DNA from 4 places in the Variovorax sp. GW823-FHT04B03 genome. Region 4 is predicted to be linked to each of the others. Evidence: predicted binding sites of a transcription regulator. Region 4 holds the regulator's gene; each other region holds the start of a gene.
What was found. The regulator sigma-54, encoded in region 4, starts transcription at its own class of promoters, with help from an activator protein. The targets are predictions, from matches to a motif close to TGGCANGNAANCTGCTTT.
Positions count from the first base shown of each region.

Region 1: a site for sigma-54 is predicted at 1,522-1,539, ahead of AC1RAD_RS18605 (ammonium transporter). Genes of this name have one in related genera too.
Region 2: a site for sigma-54 is predicted at 2,893-2,910, ahead of AC1RAD_RS00395 (TorF family putative porin). Genes of this name have one in related genera too.
Region 3: a site for sigma-54 is predicted at 2,241-2,258, ahead of AC1RAD_RS17960 (nitrate regulatory protein). Genes of this name have one in related genera too.

Region 1 is NZ_JBXAIT010000004.1:281,447-285,742, forward strand. It holds gene AC1RAD_RS18600 (M14 family metallopeptidase) at 1-133, opposite strand, end outside; gene AC1RAD_RS18605 (ammonium transporter) at 249-1,451, opposite strand; gene AC1RAD_RS18610 (LytTR family DNA-binding domain-containing protein) at 1,625-2,560, opposite strand; gene AC1RAD_RS18615 (acyltransferase family protein) at 2,707-3,972, shown strand; gene AC1RAD_RS18620 (PaaI family thioesterase) at 3,890-4,296, opposite strand, start outside.
Region 2 is NZ_JBXAIT010000001.1:93,638-97,933, forward strand. It holds gene AC1RAD_RS00385 (serine/threonine-protein kinase) at 1-1,185, shown strand, start outside; gene AC1RAD_RS00390 (YifB family Mg chelatase-like AAA ATPase) at 1,198-2,736, opposite strand; gene AC1RAD_RS00395 (TorF family putative porin) at 2,954-3,820, shown strand; gene glnK (P-II family nitrogen regulator) at 3,891-4,229, shown strand; gene AC1RAD_RS00405 (ammonium transporter) at 4,259-4,296, shown strand, end outside.
Region 3 is NZ_JBXAIT010000004.1:123,969-128,264, forward strand. It holds gene AC1RAD_RS17945 (Hsp20/alpha crystallin family protein) at 1-243, shown strand, start outside; gene AC1RAD_RS17950 (alpha/beta hydrolase) at 434-1,192, shown strand; gene tsaD (tRNA (adenosine(37)-N6)-threonylcarbamoyltransferase complex transferase subunit TsaD) at 1,128-2,189, opposite strand; gene AC1RAD_RS17960 (nitrate regulatory protein) at 2,290-3,555, shown strand; gene AC1RAD_RS17965 (CmpA/NrtA family ABC transporter substrate-binding protein) at 3,874-4,296, shown strand, end outside.
Region 4 is NZ_JBXAIT010000001.1:390,616-394,911, reverse strand. It holds gene AC1RAD_RS01755 (phospholipase D family protein) at 1-889, opposite strand, end outside; gene rpoN (RNA polymerase factor sigma-54) at 900-2,489, opposite strand; gene lptB (LPS export ABC transporter ATP-binding protein) at 2,644-3,438, opposite strand; gene lptA (lipopolysaccharide transport periplasmic protein LptA) at 3,435-4,154, opposite strand; gene AC1RAD_RS01735 (thiol:disulfide interchange protein DsbA/DsbL) at 4,277-4,296, opposite strand, start outside.

The DNA.
Region 1 (4,296 bases), on a different contig from region 4:
GCGCGTTGATCAGCACGTGCGGGCCGGGCTTGCCGGACTCGAAGCGGTGCACGTAGTCGATGCCGACGTTGCCCTCGCGGTAGGCGGAAAGATCGCGGGGGAGGACTTCGAGGGCGGGGGGAGATTGGGTCATTGGGGGTGGTGAACAGGTGGGATCGGAGGCCGCCGGCAAGTTTGCTACAGCTGGCAAATTCGTGCCGTGCGCCGCAAATCCCCCGATGCGGCTCATGTCCTGAGCCGCATCGCCCTCACCAGTTCACTTCCCGCTCCGGCGTCGCCGAAATGTGGTGGATCGACAGGTCCGCCCCGTCGTATTCCTCTTCCTGCGACAGCCGCAGCCCCATGGTCGCCTTGAGCACGCCGTACACCACCGCACCGCCGATCAGCGCCCAGACCACGCCGAGCAAGGTGCCGATGAGCTGCGCCCACAGGTTCACGCCGCCGATGCCGCCCAGCGCCTGGGTGCCGAAGATACCGGCCGCGATGCCGCCCCAGGTGCCGCACAGGCCGTGCAGCGGCCACACGCCGAGCACGTCGTCGATCTTCCATTTGTTCTGGGTGCGCGTGAACATGAAGACGAAGATGGCGCCGGCCACGCCGCCCGCCACGAGCGCGCCCAGCGGGTGCATGAGGTCGGAGCCGGCGCACACGGCCACGAGGCCGGCGAGCGGGCCGTTGTAGACGAAGCCGGGGTCGTTCTTGCCCATGGCCAGCGCCACCAGCGTGCCGCCGACCATGGCCATCAGCGAGTTGACGGCGACGAGGCCCGAGATCTTGTCGATGCTCTGCGCGCTCATCACGTTGAAGCCGAACCAGCCCACGCACAGCACCCACGCGCCCAGCGCCAGGAACGGGATGTTCGACGGCGGGTGTGCGCTGAGCGAGCCGTCGCCGCGGTAGCGGTTGCGGCGCGCGCCCAGCAGCAGCACGGCCGGCAACGCGAGCCAGCCGCCCACGGCGTGCACGACGACCGAACCGGCGAAGTCATGAAACTCGTGGCCGGTGACCGAGGCGATCCAGCCCTGGATGCCGAAGGCCTTGTTCCAGGCGATGCCCTCGTACAGCGGGTAGACGAAACCGACGATCACCGCGGTGGCGATCAATTGCGGCCAGAACTTGGCCCGCTCGGCGATGCCGCCCGAGATGATGGCCGGGATGGCCGCCGCGAAGGTCAGCAGGAAGAAGAACTTCACCAGCTCGTAGCCGCTTCTTGCCGACAGTTCGGTGGCGCTGACGAAGAAATGGGTGCCGTAGGCCACGCCGTAGCCCACCAGGAAGTACACGATGGTCGAGACCGAGAAGTCGACCAGGATCTTGACCAGCGCATTGACCTGGTTCTTCTTGCGCACGGTGCCCAATTCCAGGAAGGCAAAGCCGGCATGCATGGCCAGGACCATGATGGCGCCGAGAAGGATGAACAGCGCGTCAGCGCCCTGTTTGAGTGCGTCCATGAGAGCTTCTTGCAGGTTTTTGGTTTGATTTGGTGCGTCGCACCCGAACGGCTCGGGGCGCCGGCGCAAGAAAGCAAAAATGGTGCCTGCAGGCTCTTGAATGGTGCGAAACGACCCAGGAATGGGCCGATTTCGCAGGGCACGCACCGGATCGGAACGCGCCGCCGGAGCGCTCAGCCGCCGCGCAGCGCGTCGCGATACCGCCGGCTGCAGGGCACGCTCGTGCCGTCGTGCATGTGCAGCCGGGCGTCGCCGCCGTCGAGCGGCTCGATCTCCTTGATGCGGCCCAGGTTCACCGCGTGGCTGCGGTGCACGCGCACGAAGGTGGCCGGGTCGAGCTGGGTCAGGAAGTCGGTGAGCGTGGCGCGCAGCAGGTAGTCGTGGCCGTTGACGTGCAGGCCGACGTAGTTGCCCTCGGCCTGCAGCCAGTCGATGTCGGTGGCGGCGATGAGGAATTCGCGGCGCAGCTTGCGCACGAGGAAGCGTTCGGGGCGGGCCGGCGGTGGGGCTGCCGGCGGGGGCACGTCCTGCACGGAGGGTTCGAAACCCTCCGGTTCCGCCAGCGCCTCGGGCACCGGCGCCACGCCCTCTTCCGGCGGATCGAGCACGCGCGCCTCGCCCTGCAGCCGCAGCATGAAGAGCCGGTAGGCCCACACGCCGAAGACCATCGTGGCGTAGACGCGCACGTCCTTCAGGTACTCGTAGCCCCATCGCCCCATGGCGCCGGCGAAGTCGTAGGGCTCGCCGGCGGCCGCGTACACCGCGGCGCGCAGCCCGAACATCGCCGCCACGTGCGCCAGGCTCAGGAGCACGCTGGCCACCAGGTGCCCCGCAAGAAAGCGCACCCAGTGGTCGCGCGCCAGCGGCGACAGCCGGCGCTCCACGGCCACCAGCACCGGCACCAGGGCCAGCAGCGCGATGTGGCTCGACACCTCCCAGGTGACGACCTCCCAGTTCGCGCGCGGCACGGCGCGGCTGCGGGCGTCGATGAGCGCGACCACGGTGCTGATCGCGGCATGCACCGTCATCAGCACGATCCAGAAGCCGACCTCGACGTACCGTCGGATCGGTTCGTAGCGCTCGTACAGGTTCTTGTGCGGCTCGCTCATGCGGGGATTCTCGCGAACCGGGGGCCGGATTTCGTCCCTGGGGGCCACCGTTCGTCACAAATCCGAGCCGATCCGTCCCGGCGATGGCCCCGGGGACGGGCGCGGGGGCCACGATGGCCGCCGTTTCTTCGTTCCAGGAGCCCGCCATGCCCTCCGATCCCGTTTCAGCCCTCGCACCGCAGCGCCGCCACGACATCGACGCCCTGCGCGCCCTCGCCTTCCTGCTCGTCATCCTCTACCACGTGGGCATGTACTACGTGGCCGACTGGCCCTGGCACCTGAAGAGCCCGCACGCGGCCGAGTGGCTGCCGTGGCCGATGCGGGTGCTGAACCTGTGGCGCATGGACCTGGTCTTCCTGATCTCGGGCGTGTCGCTCGGTTTCCTGAGCCGGGGCCAGGGTACCTGGGGCCTGCTGCGCAGCCGGGGGCTGCGGCTGATGCTGCCGCTGGCCTTCGGCATGGCGGTGGTCGTGCCCTACCAGGCCTATGCCGAAGGCGTGGCGCGCGGGTTGGTGGCGCCGGGCTTCGGCACCTTCCTGCTGCGCTACCTGTCGATGGGCGCGCCGTGGCCCAAGGGGGCGTTCGCGGGGGCGGAGTTCGGTATCACCTGGAACCACCTCTGGTACCTGCCCTACCTGTTCCTCTACACGGCGCTGGTCGCGCTGACGCTGCCGCTGTGGCGCTCGGCGGCCGGCCAGTGGGTGCGGCGGCGCTTCAACGGGCTGCGCGGCTGGCAGCTGCTGGTGCTGCCGGCGCTGCCGCTGCTGGCCTGGACGGTGCTGCTGGCGCGGCACTTTCCGGCCACGCACAACCTGGTGTGGGACTTCCACCTGCACAGCATCTACTTCACCGTCTTCCTCTACGGCTACTGGATGGGCGTGGACACGGGCATCTGGCGCGAACTCGAACGGCTGCGCCGCGTGTCGCTGCTGCTGGCGGTGGCGACGATCGGCGCGTTCATCGCGCTGCGCGTCGGGGCCCTCGTTGCGCCCAAGGGGCTGCTGATGGACGTGCTGCGCACGGCCTACCTGTGGCTCGCGGTCGCCACCATCCTGGGCCATGGCCACCGCCACCTGAACCGCCCCTGGCCGTGGCTGCGCTGGGCCAACGAGTCGGTCTACCCCTGGTACATGCTGCACCAGACGCTGATCGTCGCGGGCGTGGCGCTGCTGGCGCCGCTCGCACTCGGCCCGGTGTGGGAGCCGATGGCGCTGGTCGTCGTGACGATCGCCGGCTGCTGGCTGCTGACCGACGGGCTGATCCGCCGCATCGGCTGGCTGCGCCCGCTGTTCGGGCTGAAGCGCAAGCCCGAAGCCGAGACGATGGCGCTTACGCCGCCTGCTTCGGCTTCGGCGTCGTCGACGCCTCGTCCACCGGCACCAGGATGGCGTTCGCCGTCGCCACGAGCTTGAGCTTGTCTTCGCCCTGGCCTTCAGGCTGCGCGAACAGCTCGGCCCCGACGAACACCTGCTTGCGCCCCGCCTTCACCACGCGCCCGCGTGCCACGAAGGCCTCGCCGATGGCGGGCGAGATGCAGTTGATGGAGAAGTGCGAAGCCAGCACGCGGCCCGCCACGGTGGCGGCCGCGAAGCCGCTCACGGTGTCGAGCAGCGCGGCGATCATTCCCGCGTGCAGGAAGCCGGTGTACTGGCCCATGTCTGCCTCGCGCCATTTCATGCGCAGTTCGGCCTGCCCGTCGGCGGCCTGGGTGACGTCGAAGCCGGCCCAGCGGTTGA
Region 2 (4,296 bases), 300 kb from region 4:
TACGTGCCGCTGTCGTCGATGGACCGCGACGACCTGAGCCCGGCCTTCTGCGCCGCGGTGGACCACACGCTGGCCGTGCACAGCAAGGACCGCACGCAGACGGTGGCGGCCTTCGCGGCCGAGTTGGGGCTGGTGAAGCTGGGCGATCTCTATGTGGTGGATCGGTCGGGGCCGGCGGTGGTTGCTGCTGCTGCCGTGCCCGTCGCGGCGCCCGTGCCGCAGGAGCCGCCTGCGCCGGAGCCGGTGGAGGAAGCGCCACCGCCCGCGCCCGAGGTGCAGCCCGTGCCCGTGGAAGCGGCGACCGCGCGCGTGCAGGCACCGCCGCCGCCTGCGCCGCCATCGCCTGTCGCACGCCCGAAGAAGCCGTCGAAGCGCCCGCCGTGGTTCCTCGTGGGCGCGCTGGTGCTCGCGCTGTTCGCGGTCGGCGGCTGGATCGGCTGGCGGCTGACGGCCAAGGCGCCTTCCGATCCGATGATCGCGGCCGCGCCGCCGCCCGGCACGCCGATGTCCGATCCGGGCGCACCCCCGGCCGCGATGCCGCCGGCGGGGGCGACCTCAGAGGCCCCGCCTGCGTCCGCGCCCGCCGCATCGGCCAGTGCCCCACTGAGCCCGCTCGACAACGTGCCCATCGCCGCCGCGCCCACGCCACCGGCCGCGCCGCCGGCCGAGCCCGAGGCACAGCCCGCACCGCCTGCACAGCCAGCGCCACCCGAAGCGCCGCCGCCCCCCGACCCCGCCGTGGTCGCCGAGGTGGAAGACTGGAACCTGGCCCAGGCCGAGAACACCCGCGAAGGCTACGAGGCCTACCTGCGGCGCCACCGCCGCGGCCTGCATGCGCGCGAGGCGCGCAACGCCATCGCCCAGCTCAACCGGCAGTCACCGCCGCCGCCTGCCGCGGGCAGCACGAACCCCGTGCCGACCGTGATCGCGGGCGCACCGCCGGCCCCGCCACCGCCGCCGGCCGCGGCGCCCGGCATGGGCCGCGTGCAGTTCAACATCCGGCCCTGGGGCCAGGTCTTCGTCGACGGCGCCGACCGCGGCGTGAGCCCGCCGCTCAAGTCGCTGCCGCTGCGCCCCGGCATCTACACGATCGAGGTGCGCAACGGCGACCTCACGGCCTACCGCCAGCGCGTGACGGTGCAGGACAGCAAGTCCGCACCGGTGGTGAGCCACGAGTTCAAGTAAGAGGGCAGCGCGTCAGGGCGTGCCGGTGCGCAATGCGCGGCGGTACTGCACCGCCTCCGCCACATGCGCGGCCTGCACCGCGTCCTGCCCCGCGAGGTCGGCGATGGTGCGCGCCACCTTCAGCGCGCGGTGCGTGCTGCGCGCCGACCAGCCCAGCCGCGCGGCCGCCTGCTGCAGCAGCTGGCGGGCGGGGCCATCGAGCACGGCGTGCGTGTCGATCGCGCGGCCCTGCAGCGCCTGGTTCGCGTGGCCCTGGCGTTGCAGCGCGCGGTCGCGTGCGCCCACCACGCGCGCGCGGATGCTGTCGGTCGATTCGCCTGCCGGCGCATCGAGCAGCTGCGGCGCCGACACGGCCGCCACCTCGATGTGCAGGTCGATGCGGTCCAGCAGCGGACCGCTGAGCTTGCCCTGGTAGCGCGCGATGCGCTCGGGCGTGCAGCGGCAGGGCTTGAGCGTGGAGCCGAGGTAGCCGCAGGGGCAGGGGTTCATCGCGGCGATGAGCTGGAAGCGGGCCGGAAACTCCGCGCGCCGGGCGGCGCGGGTGATCGTGATGGTGCCGGTCTCCAGCGGCTCGCGCAGCGCTTCGAGGGCGGCGCGCGTGAACTCGGGGAACTCGTCGAGAAACAGCACGCCGTGGTGCGCGCGCGAGATCTCGCCCGGCCGGGGCGGCGAGCCGCCGCCCACCAGCGCCGCCGCGCTCGCCGTGTGGTGCGGAGTGGCCGTCGGGCGGCTCATCCAGCGTTCGGGCGCCAGCCGGCCGTCGAGGCTGGCGATGGCTGCGCTCTCCAGCGCTTCGTCCACGTTCATCGGCGGCAGCAGGCCGGCGAAGCGGTGCGCCAGCATCGACTTGCCCGAGCCCGGCTCGCCCACCATGAGCAGGCTGTGGCCGCCAGCCGCGGCGATCTCGAGGGCGCGTTTGGCGCCCGTGTGGCCCTTGACGTCGGCCAGGTCGGCATAGCGCGGGGCGCCGTCGCCGGGCGCGGCGCGCACGCGGGTCCAGCCGTCGTCGCTCGCATCGACGGGCCCGCCGCCGCTGGCGACGAACTGGCGCACCACGTCGAGCAGGTGCCGGGCCCCGTACACCTGCGCGCCCGGCACCAGCGCGGCCTCCTGGGCGCTGTCCAGGGGCAGCACCAGCCGCACGGCCGAGCCCTGGGTGTAGGTGGCCACGGCCATCGCGAGCGCGCCGCGCACGGGGCGCAGTTCGCCCGACAGCGACAGCTCGCCGGCGAACTCGTGGCCGGCCAGCCGCGCGTTCTCGATCTGCCCGCTGGCCGCGAGGATGCCCAGGGCGATCGGCAGATCGAAGCGGCCCGAGTCCTTCGGCAGATCGGCGGGCGCCAGATTGACCACGATCTTCTTGTTGGTCGGAAATTCGAGCCCGGCGTTCTGGATCGCCGAGCGCACGCGCTCGCGCGCCTCCTTGACCTCGGTCTCGGCCAGCCCGACCAGCGTGAAGCTCGGCAGGCCGTTCGCCAGATGCACCTCGACCGTGACGGCGGCGGCCTCCAGGCCGAGCAAGGCGCGGCTTTGCACCAAAGACAGACTCATTTTTCTCCCTCTCCCCAAGTTGGTGCGCCTGCGACGTGCAAGCCCAGGACCGTGCAGCGTGCAAGCGTGTGCAACTGCCGGAAACAGGGCTTGTAACGATTTGGCGCTCATCGCCGGACACCTGCGCCCTCTGGCCGGGGCGGTATTCGTGCAGTTTGGCACGCTCCCTGCTTTGAGGGTGCTCAGGTCCAACAACACACTTGCGAGGAGTTCCCTGATGACGCACCGTACCGCCGCCCAGGCGTTGATCGTTCTGGCCACTGCACTGACCGCCTCGGGCGCCGCCATGGCCCAGGCCGCCGACGCCGCCGCACCGGCGCCCGCGCCCCTGCTCACGGGCAATGTCTCGCTGACCACGAACTACAAGTTCCGCGGCCAGGACCAGGACATGATCGGCAAGAACGACTACGCCAAGACCAAGGGCTTCAAGCCCGCCATCCAGGGCGGCTTCGACTACGCCTTCGGTGACAGCGGCTTCTACATCGGCAACTGGAACTCCAGCGTCAACTGGCTCAAGGGCAACAGCATCGAGAGTGACCTGTACGGCGGCTACAAGTTCAAGGCCGGCCCGGTCGACATGGACGTGGGTGCGCTCACCTACATCTACCCGGGCAACTCGGTGGGCAACACCACCGAGCTGTACGTGGGCGCCACCTACGCCAACGACAGCTTCGGCTCGTTCACGGCCAAGTACTCGCACACGGTGTCCAAGGACTACTTCGGCTACGCCGGTGCCAAGACGGGCTCGGGCCTGAAGGGCCGCAACACCGGCTACCTGAACCTGGCCTACAGCAAGGAGATCGTGCCCAAGGTCACGCTCAAGGCCGCCGTCGGCTTCACCAACATGTCCAGCGACATCCGCAGCCTGGGCTACAAGAGCTACGTGGACTACAACATCGGCGCCACCTACGACTTCGGCAGCGGCCTGACGCTCACCGGCTCGGTGCAGGGCGCCAACAAGAAGTCCAACTACCAGGTCGTGGCCTACCCGGGTATCGAGATCCCCGACTTCGGCACCTTCGGCACCACCTACTACTCGCCCAACAAGGCACGCTTCATCCTCACGCTGACGAAGACGCTGTAATCGACAGAACAACCAGGCGCGGCCCACGTTGCCGCGCCGCCTTTCATCCATCCAGAAGGAGCAACTCATCATGAAGCTGGTCACAGCCATCATCAAACCGTTCAAGCTCGACGAGGTGCGCGAAGCGCTCTCGGCCATCGGCGTGCAGGGCATCACCGTCACGGAAGTGAAGGGCTTCGGTCGCCAGAAGGGCCACACCGAGCTGTACCGCGGCGCCGAGTACGTGGTCGACTTCCTGCCCAAGGTGAAGATCGAGGCGGCCATCTCCGACGAGCTGGTCGACCGCGTGATCGAGGCCGTGGAAGGCGCCGCGCGCACCGGGAAGATCGGCGACGGCAAGATCTTTGTCTACAACCTCGAGCAGGTCGTGCGCATCCGCACCGGCGAAACGGGCCGTGAAGCCCTCTGATCGAGTCCTGGCCCGAAAGAACAACGACTATGAAAAAACTTCTTGTCTCTCTTGCGCTCGGCTTGAG
Region 3 (4,296 bases), on a different contig from region 4:
AGCTGGACCCTGTCGCTGGACGTGCCCGGCCTGTCGCGTGAAGACCTGTCGGTGGCCATCGAAGGCGCCGTGGTCCGCATCGAAAGCAAGGCCGAAGCCAAGCGCCAGATCAAGCTCGCCTACGAGCTGCCGCAAGCCATCGACCTGGCCACCAGCGAAGCCAAGCTGGAGAACGGCGTGCTGACCCTGAAGCTCGGCAAGCTGGTGCCGGCAAGCCAGGTTTCGCACTTGCAGATCAACTAGTCCCGGCGATGCCCCCACGAAGAAAATGTTAGTGACAGCTTGTTTTGACTTTAAACAAGCGCCGTATTCACAATAGTGCCGGATAACGTCACATGATGTGACGATTTATTAGTACTTTCTTCTTCGTGGGCATCTCGTAAACGCATCGAGTTCCCGGGCGGTGCGGACAGCGGGTGTGCCTCAAGGCACCATGAAAACGCACCTGCAGTCAGCCAATGACAACGAACGGTCCGACACGCTCCTGATCTTCCTGCCAGGGGCCTACCTCAAACCCGAAGAGTTCGAGCGCGAGGGTTTCATCAGCGCCGTGCGCGAACGCCACCTCGCAGCCGATGCGCTGCTGGTCGATGCGGACGTCTCCTACTACTACGACCAGACCCTCAGCGAGCGGCTGCATGCCGACGTCATCGAGCCCCAGCGGGCCAAGGGCTACACCTCGATCTGGCTGGTCGGCATTTCCATCGGCGGGTTCGGCGCACTGATCCACGAACTGGCACGCCCGGGCTCGGTGGACGGCATCGTGGCGCTGGCGCCCTACCTGGGGCGCCGCGTGCTCGGTGCGGAAATCAAGAAGGCCGGCGGCCTGCGCGCCTGGCAGGCGCCCACCGGGCCGCAGCCCGACGAGGAACCCGACCGCAAGCTCTGGCCCTTCTTCCAGCAGTACCTGGCGCCGAAGCCTTCCCAGGACCTGCCGCCGCTGTACCTGGGTTTCGGCCTGGCCGACCGCTTTGCCAGCAACCACAAGCTGCTGGCCGACGCCCTGCCCCCGGGGCGCGTGTTCACCACCGAAGGCGGCCACGACTGGCCCGAGTGGCGCCAGCTGTGGCGCAACGTGCTCGACGTGCTGCCGCTGCCCTCGCTGGGGCGTGCACGGCCGCAGCCGGCTACACGGTTTCCGGCAGCGGCGTCTCGGGCGTCATCAGCGATGCCATCGGCCATCGCGGCTTGACGTCGAAGGCATAGCGCTCCGAGGCCTGCGACAGGCCTGATTGCAGCCGCATCGCCGCCGCCATGGCGATCATGGCGCCGTTGTCGGTGCACAGGTGCAGCTCGGGGTAGTGCACGCGCACCTTGCGCTTCGCGCAGGCCGCGTTCAGTTGCTCGCGCAGGTTCTTGTTGGCCCCCACGCCACCCGCCACCACCAGCCGCTTCAGGCCGGTCTGGTCCAGCGCCGCGAGCGACTTCTTCAGCAGCACCTCGACGATGGCCGCCTGCGTGGACGCCGCCAGGTCGGCCTTGCGCGCCTCGAGCTGGTCGCCGAGCTTCTTGGCCTGCGTGAGCACGGCCGTCTTCAGTCCGGCAAACGAAAAGTCGAGATCGCCGCTGTGCAGCAGCGGGCGCGGCAGCTTGAAGGCCGCGGCGTCGCCCTCTTCGGCCAGCTTCGCCAGCCAGGGGCCGCCGGGGTACGGCAGGCCCATGAGCTTGGCGCTCTTGTCGAAGGCCTCGCCCGCCGCGTCGTCGATGGTCTCGCCGAGCAGTTCGTAGCGGCCCACGCCGTCGACCCGCATCAGCTGCGTGTGACCACCCGACACCAGCAGCGCCACGAACGGAAATTCGGGCGGATCGGCGCTCAGGAACGGCGACAGCAGATGCCCTTCGAGGTGATGCACCCCCAGCACCGGCTTGCCCAGCGCCACGCCGAGCGCGCAGGCCACGCCGGCGCCCACGAGCAGCGCACCGGCCAGGCCCGGGCCGCGCGTGTAGGCCACCACGTCGATCTCGGCCAGCGAGCGCCCGGCCTCGGCCATGACGGCTTCGGTGAGCGGCAGCACGCGACGGATGTGGTCGCGGCTGGCCAGCTCGGGCACCACGCCGCCGTAGGCCTGGTGCATGGCGATCTGGCTGTGCAGCGCGTGCGAACGCAGCAGCGGCAGCGCGTCGCCGTGCGACTCGACCAGCGCCACGCCGGTCTCGTCGCAGGATGATTCGATTCCCAACAAGAGCATGGCGCCGAGTGTAGGGGCCGCCCGCCGGCGGCGCCGGCGAAGGGGCAAGCGAGGCACGGAAGTTGCACGAGCGGAAGGCGCCCCTTCCGCGCCCCCACGAATGACTTCCGGCCTGAGCTTCCTGATCGCCGCGCGCCGATGCGAGATCGACGCGCTGGACCAGCTCGCGCGCACCAGCGAGCTGGTCGGCGCCATCGGGCGGCTCGTGCATGCGCTGCAGCGCGAGCGCGGCATGTCGAACGTGTTCCTGGCCTCGCACGGCGGGCGCTTTGCCGACCAGCGCGGCCCGCAGATCGCTGAATGCCTGGCGCTCGAGCAGCAGGTGCGCGCCGGCTTCGACCGGCTCGAGGCCGAGCACCACCGCGCGGTGGGCGCCGGCCACGGCGCGCGCCTGTTCAGCCGCATCGCCTGGGTGCTGCCCGGCCTGGACGCCCTGCCCGCGCTGCGCCGGCGCATCGACGCGCTCGAACTCCAGCCCGCGCAGGCCGTGGCCGCCTTCGCCAAGCTCGTGGCCGGCCTGCTGGCGGTGGTGTTCGAGGCGGCCGATGGCGCCACCGACCCCGAGATCTCGCGCCTGCTGGTGGCGATGTTCAACTTCATGCAGGGCAAGGAGTTCGCCGGCCAGGAGCGGGCCTTCGGCGCCGCCGCGCTCGCGCTGGGCCGTGGCGACGACGCGCAGCGCCAGCAGTGGCGCCACCTCATCGAGTCGCAGGAGCGCTGCTTCCAGGTGTTCATCGATTTCTCGGGCGACGCGGTGCGCACGCTCTGGCACGACAGCCAGTCGGACGCCGTGCTGGCCGAGCTCGAGCGCCTGCGCCGCAAGGGCGCCACCTCGGTGCCGGCCGACGCGCTGCTGAGCCAGGCCTGGTTCGACTGCTGCACGCGGCGCATCGACGCCATGCAAACGGTCGAGAACCGCCTCTCGGCCGACCTGCGCGCGCTGTGCGACCACAAGACCGCCCAGGCGCGCAGCGAGCTGGCGGCCTACCGGCAGCTGCTCGGCACGCTGGCCCCGCAGGCCGGCGGCGCGCTGTTCTTCGACGATGCCCAACAGGCGCAGGACGCCACGCCCGCGCAACTCGGGCGCCACCTCGAACGCTCGGTGCTCGACATGGTCCAGGAGCAGTCGCAGCGCCTGCAGGCCATGAGCGACGAGCTCGACACCGTGCGCGCCTCGCTCAACGAACGCAAGATCGTCGAGCGCGCCAAGGGCCTGCTGATGGCGCACCGGCGCCTGAGCGAGGCCGAGGCGCACAAGATGCTGCGCCAGACCGCCATGAACCAGAAGCGCCGCCTCGTCGACGTGGCCGAGTCGATGCTGGCCATGGCCGACTACCTGCCGCTCGAGCCTGCACCGCGGCGCTGAGCCGGGCCGCTTGGATTGGTGCAGCGCACAACAGTTGTGCGTCGCCCGGGTTAGCGAGCCAGCAGGAACTTTCCCCTGCGCCGGCGCGCCCTGCCAGCTATCTTTTCCATAGCTCCCACCGGTGGTTGCGGGCTGGCACACCGCTTGCATGGAGCTTGTCACAGACCGCAAGGTCTTCAGGCAGGTTGCACCCAACGGCGGGTGCGGCCCACCGAACCGGACAAAGGCGTCCCCATCCCGCAAGGGCTCGTTCACGAGCAGCCCCTGCGCGGTGCGGACGCCTTTTCGTTTTTGTCTTTCACTTCTGGAGCCCCGCCCATGTCCGATCTGCTGCTGAAAACCAAACTGAGCCGGCGCCGCGTGCTGCAGGCCGCCGCCCTCGGCGCCGTGGGCATCGACCCGGCGCTGCGCGCCGCCGTCTGGGCCCAGGGCTCGGACAAGCCCGAGAAGGAAGAAGTGAAGATCGGCTTCATCCCGCTGACCGATTGCGCCAGCGTGGTGATGGCCTCGGTGCTGGGCATCGACAAGAAGTACGGCGTGAAGATCGTGCCGAGCAAGGAAGCCAGCTGGGCCGGCGTGCGCGACAAGCTCGTGAACGGCGACCTCGACATGGCGCACGTGCTCTACGGCCTCGTGTACGGCATGCACCTGGGCGTGAGCGGCCCGAAGAAGGACATGGCCGTGCTCATGACCCTCAACAACAACGGCCAGGCCATCACGCTGTCCAAGAAGCTGGCCGAC
Region 4 (4,296 bases):
TGGTCCAGATCAGGCCGAGCTTGCCGGCGTCGAGGTCGTCGGCCACGGGGCTGTAGCCGAGCAGGTCGTTGGGCGCGGGCCTGGGCGGTGGGGGCGTGGTGTCGGGGCCGGTGGCGGCGTCGAAGCGGCGCTGCAGCTCTTCGCGCGGCAGGTCGGTGTGCACGACCGCGCCGATCGGGCGCACGTGCGGGCTGTTCCAGTACTGGTCGAACAGCACGCCCAGGCGCGGGATCAGCGCACCCGTGACGAAGGTGTCGAGGTCGATGAAGTTCGGGCCCGTGGTGCGGCGGAAGTACTGGTTGCCGATGTTGCGCCCGCCCGCCACCGCCATCGCGCCGTCGGCGATGAAGAGCTTGTTGTGCATGCGGCGGTTGACGCGGCTGAAGTCGAACAGCGATGCGGTGAAGCGCTTGAGCAGGCTGCCGCGCCCGGCCGGGAACGGGTTGAACAGGCGCAGCTCCACGTTCGGCGTGGCGGCAAGGCCGAGCAGCAGTTCGTCTTCGCCGGACGTGTACAGGTCGTCCATCAACAGGCGCACGCGCACCCCGCGCTGGGCCGCATCGCGCAGGGTGCGCAGCAGGTAGCGGCCGGTCTCGTCGTTCTCGATCTGGTAGTACTGCACGTCGAGCGTGCGCTGCGCGCGGCGCGCCAGCTGCAGCCGCGTGTCGAAGGCGAAGTCGCCGCCGGGCATCAGGCGAAAGCCGCTGAGGTCGGGATCGGGCTGCGAGGCCAGCGCGATCTTGCCGAGCGCGGTGTCGGCCGAGACGGCGATGGCCTTGGTGGGCGGGCGCGGTGCCTCGTCGGGCAGCGTGGCGCAGCCGGCAAACAGCAGCGCCGCCGCGATGACGACCACCCAATGCCCACAACGCGACAGCAGGCGGCTCGTCATCGTCGGTCTTCTACAGGGCTTTGCGCAGGTTGGCGGGCGCGATGCGCAGCGCTTCGCGGTACTTGGCGACGGTGCGGCGCGCGCACTCGATGCCCTGCTCTTTCAGCATCTCGGAGATCTGGCTGTCGGACAGCGGCTTCTTGATGCTCTCGGAACTCACGAACTGCTTGATCAGCGCGCGCACCGCGGTGCTCGACGCGTTGCCGCCGGTCTCGGTGCCCAGCGCCGAGCCGAAGAAGTACTTCAGCTCGACCGTGCCGAAGGGCGTGGCCATGTACTTGGCGGTGGTCACGCGCGAGATGGTCGACTCGTGCAGGCCCAGTTCGTCGGCGATCTCGCGCAGCACCAGCGGGCGCATGGCCAGCTCGCCGTGCACGAAGTAGCTCTTCTGCCGCTCGACGATGGCGTTGCTCACGCGCAGGATGGTGTCGAAGCGCTGCTGGATGTTCTTGATGAACCAGCGCGCCTCCTGCAGCCGCTGCGACAGCGCCTGGCTGCCTTCGCCCTTGTGCGACTTGAGCGCGCCGGCGTAGATGTCGTGCACGCGCAGGCGCGGCATGACCTCGGGGTTGAGCATGACGCGGAACTTCACGTTGGTGCCGCGCCCGGTCTTGGTGACGATCACGTCGGGAATGACGATGTTGCGCTCGACGTCGACGAAACGGCGGCCCGGCTTGGGTTCGAGCCGCGCAATGATCTGCAGCGCCGAGCGCACCAGGTCTTCGTTGGTGCGCGTGAGCGTGGCCAGGCGCTTGAAGTCGCGCCGCGCGAGCAGCTCCATGGGCTGCTTGCAGATCGCGATGGCGGTCTTGCGGATGAGCGCTTCGGCCTCGGTCTCGTCTTCGCTGGCGAGCGCCTTCAGCTGGATGCTCAGGCATTCGCCGAGGTCGCGCGCGCCGACGCCCACCGGCTCCAGGCTCTGCAGCAGGCCCAGCGCCACCTGGAAGTGGTGCACGAGGTCGTCGAACTGGTCGTTGTCGTCGCCCGCCAGGCCCGAGGCCAGCGCGGGCAGCGAGTCTTCGAGGTAGCCGTCGTCGTTGAGCGATTCGATCAGGAAGCGCAGCGCGGCGCAGTCGTTTTCATTGAGCCGCAGGCTCAACGCCTGGCGGTGCAGGAAGGACTGCAGCGACTCCTGGCTGCGCGCGAGTTCGGTGGCATCGGCCCGTTCGTCGTCGCCCAGGTTGTTCTGGCGCGCGGGCGCGTCGCTGCCCCACTCGCTGTCGTCGGGCGCCATGTCGACGGTGCCGTCGCCTTCCCAGTCGGGCTCGCGCTCGGCGATCTCGGCGGCGGGGCCGTCGGTGTCGGGGGTCGAGGTGCTGGTGTCGCTGGACGTGGAGGAAGTGCTGGCGGCGGACGGCGTGAACTCGGCCTCACCCTCGCCCGCGTCGTCGCGCGGCACCGGCGCGTCGGCCGTGTCCAGCCCGAACTCCTCGCGCGCCGCTTCTTCCGCGGTGCGTTCGAGGAACGGGTTCTCGTCCAGCATCTGCTCCACCTCCTGGCTCAGTTCGAGCGTGGAGAGCTGGAGCAGGCGAATGGACTGCTGCAGCTGTGGCGTCAGCGCCAGATGCTGCGAGACGCGAAGGGACAGCCCTTGCTTCATGAGGAAATGGCTCCCCCCCAGGCTGCGCGCTTCGCGCTACGCCAACCCCCTACCGGGGGCGGGCCGGCCGCTTCGGGCGGCCGTGCGCGGCGGCCCCCGCGAGGAAGCTCCGCGCGGACGGCGGCCACGATGATCCTTGACCCTCGCCGCACGGTCACATCCGGAAGTGCTCGCCCAGGTACACCCTGCGTACCTCGGCGTTGTCGACGATCTCCGAGGGTGTGCCTTGTGCCAGCACGTGCCCGTCGCTGATGATGAACGCGTGATCGCAGATGCCCAGCGTTTCACGCACGTTGTGGTCGGTGATGAGCACGCCGATGCCGCGCTCTTTCAGGAAACTGATGATCCGCTGGATCTCGATCACCGCGATCGGGTCGATGCCGGCGAAGGGCTCGTCCAGCAGGATGAAGCGCGGCTGGGTGGCCAGCGCGCGTGCAATTTCAACGCGGCGACGCTCGCCGCCCGACAGCGCGAGCGCGGGCGAATCGCGCAGGTGGTCCACGCGCAGGTCGGCCAGCAGGTCGGCCAGTCGCTCTTCGGTGTGCTGCTTGGTCAGCGGCATCATGCGGCCGTTGGCGTCGGGCTCGCGCTGCAGCTCGAGCACGGCGCGCACGTTTTCCTCGACCGTGAGCTTGCGGAAGATCGAGGCCTCCTGCGGCAGGTAGCTCAGGCCCATGCGCGCGCGGCGGTGAATAGGCATGTGGGCGATGGGCTCGCCGTCGATGGTGATCTCGCCGGCGTCGGCGCGCACCAGCCCGACGATCATGTAGAACGAGGTGGTCTTGCCCGCGCCGTTGGGGCCGAGCAGTCCGACGACCTCGCCCTTTTGCACGTCGAGCGAGACGTCTTTCACGACCGTGCGGCTGCCGTAGCTCTTCTTGAGGCCGCGCGCCACGAGGCGGCTGCCCGGAATGCCGTCGGCGGTCTGGGTTCCTGCGGTTTCGATCACTTGCGCCCTTCCCCTTCGGTGCCGCCCAGCGTGGTGGTCGGGCGCAGCCCGGCGCCGGGCGCGGGGGTGGGTGCCGGGGCCGCGGGCTTCTTGCCGCCGGCTGCCGGTGCGGAGCCGGGCGCCGCCGGGGCCGGTGTGGCCTTCGGCGTGAGGATGGCCTTCACGCGACCGCCGCCGCCCGCCGAGACGCCGGCGTTCGGCGGCACGAGGGAGCCGTTGACGGTGTAGGTGTCGTTGCTCTGGTCGTAGACGATCAGCGCGCCGCTGCTCTCGTCGTTGGCCGTGGCGCCGATCAGCCGGCGCATGACGGCGCGGCGGATGAACTTGACGTTGTCGGCGCGGCTGTCGTACTCGATGACTTCCGACTCGCCCTCGATCCACTCGTCGCCGGCGTTGCGCTTCTGCTTGTAATAGGCCAGCTTGCCGGGCGCGGCCGTGACCACGCCGTACTGGTAGCCCTCGGCGTCCTGGCGCACGTCCAGCCGCGCACCGCGGATGATGATCGTGCCCTTCGTGACCAGCACGTTGCCGGTGAACACGCTGGTCTGTTTCAGGTCGTCGTAGCGCATCGAGTCGGACTCGATGTTCATCGGCTTGGTGCGGTCGGCGGTTTCGGCCAGGGCGCCCGAGGCGGCACCGGCCAGCAACAGCGCACCGAAAGCCAGGCGGCCGAGGCGACGAAGGGTGGGGAATGTGGGGATGGAGGGCAATGTCATAAAGGCACGAAACTTGCTCTGAAACATTGTATGCGTGGGATGGCAATTGCCCACCGCCGCCAATGAAAAAGCCCGCCGAAGCGGGCCTTGCATTCGACCAAAAAAGCAGGTCGCCGGATCGGTCAGCCCTTCTTGGCTTCGC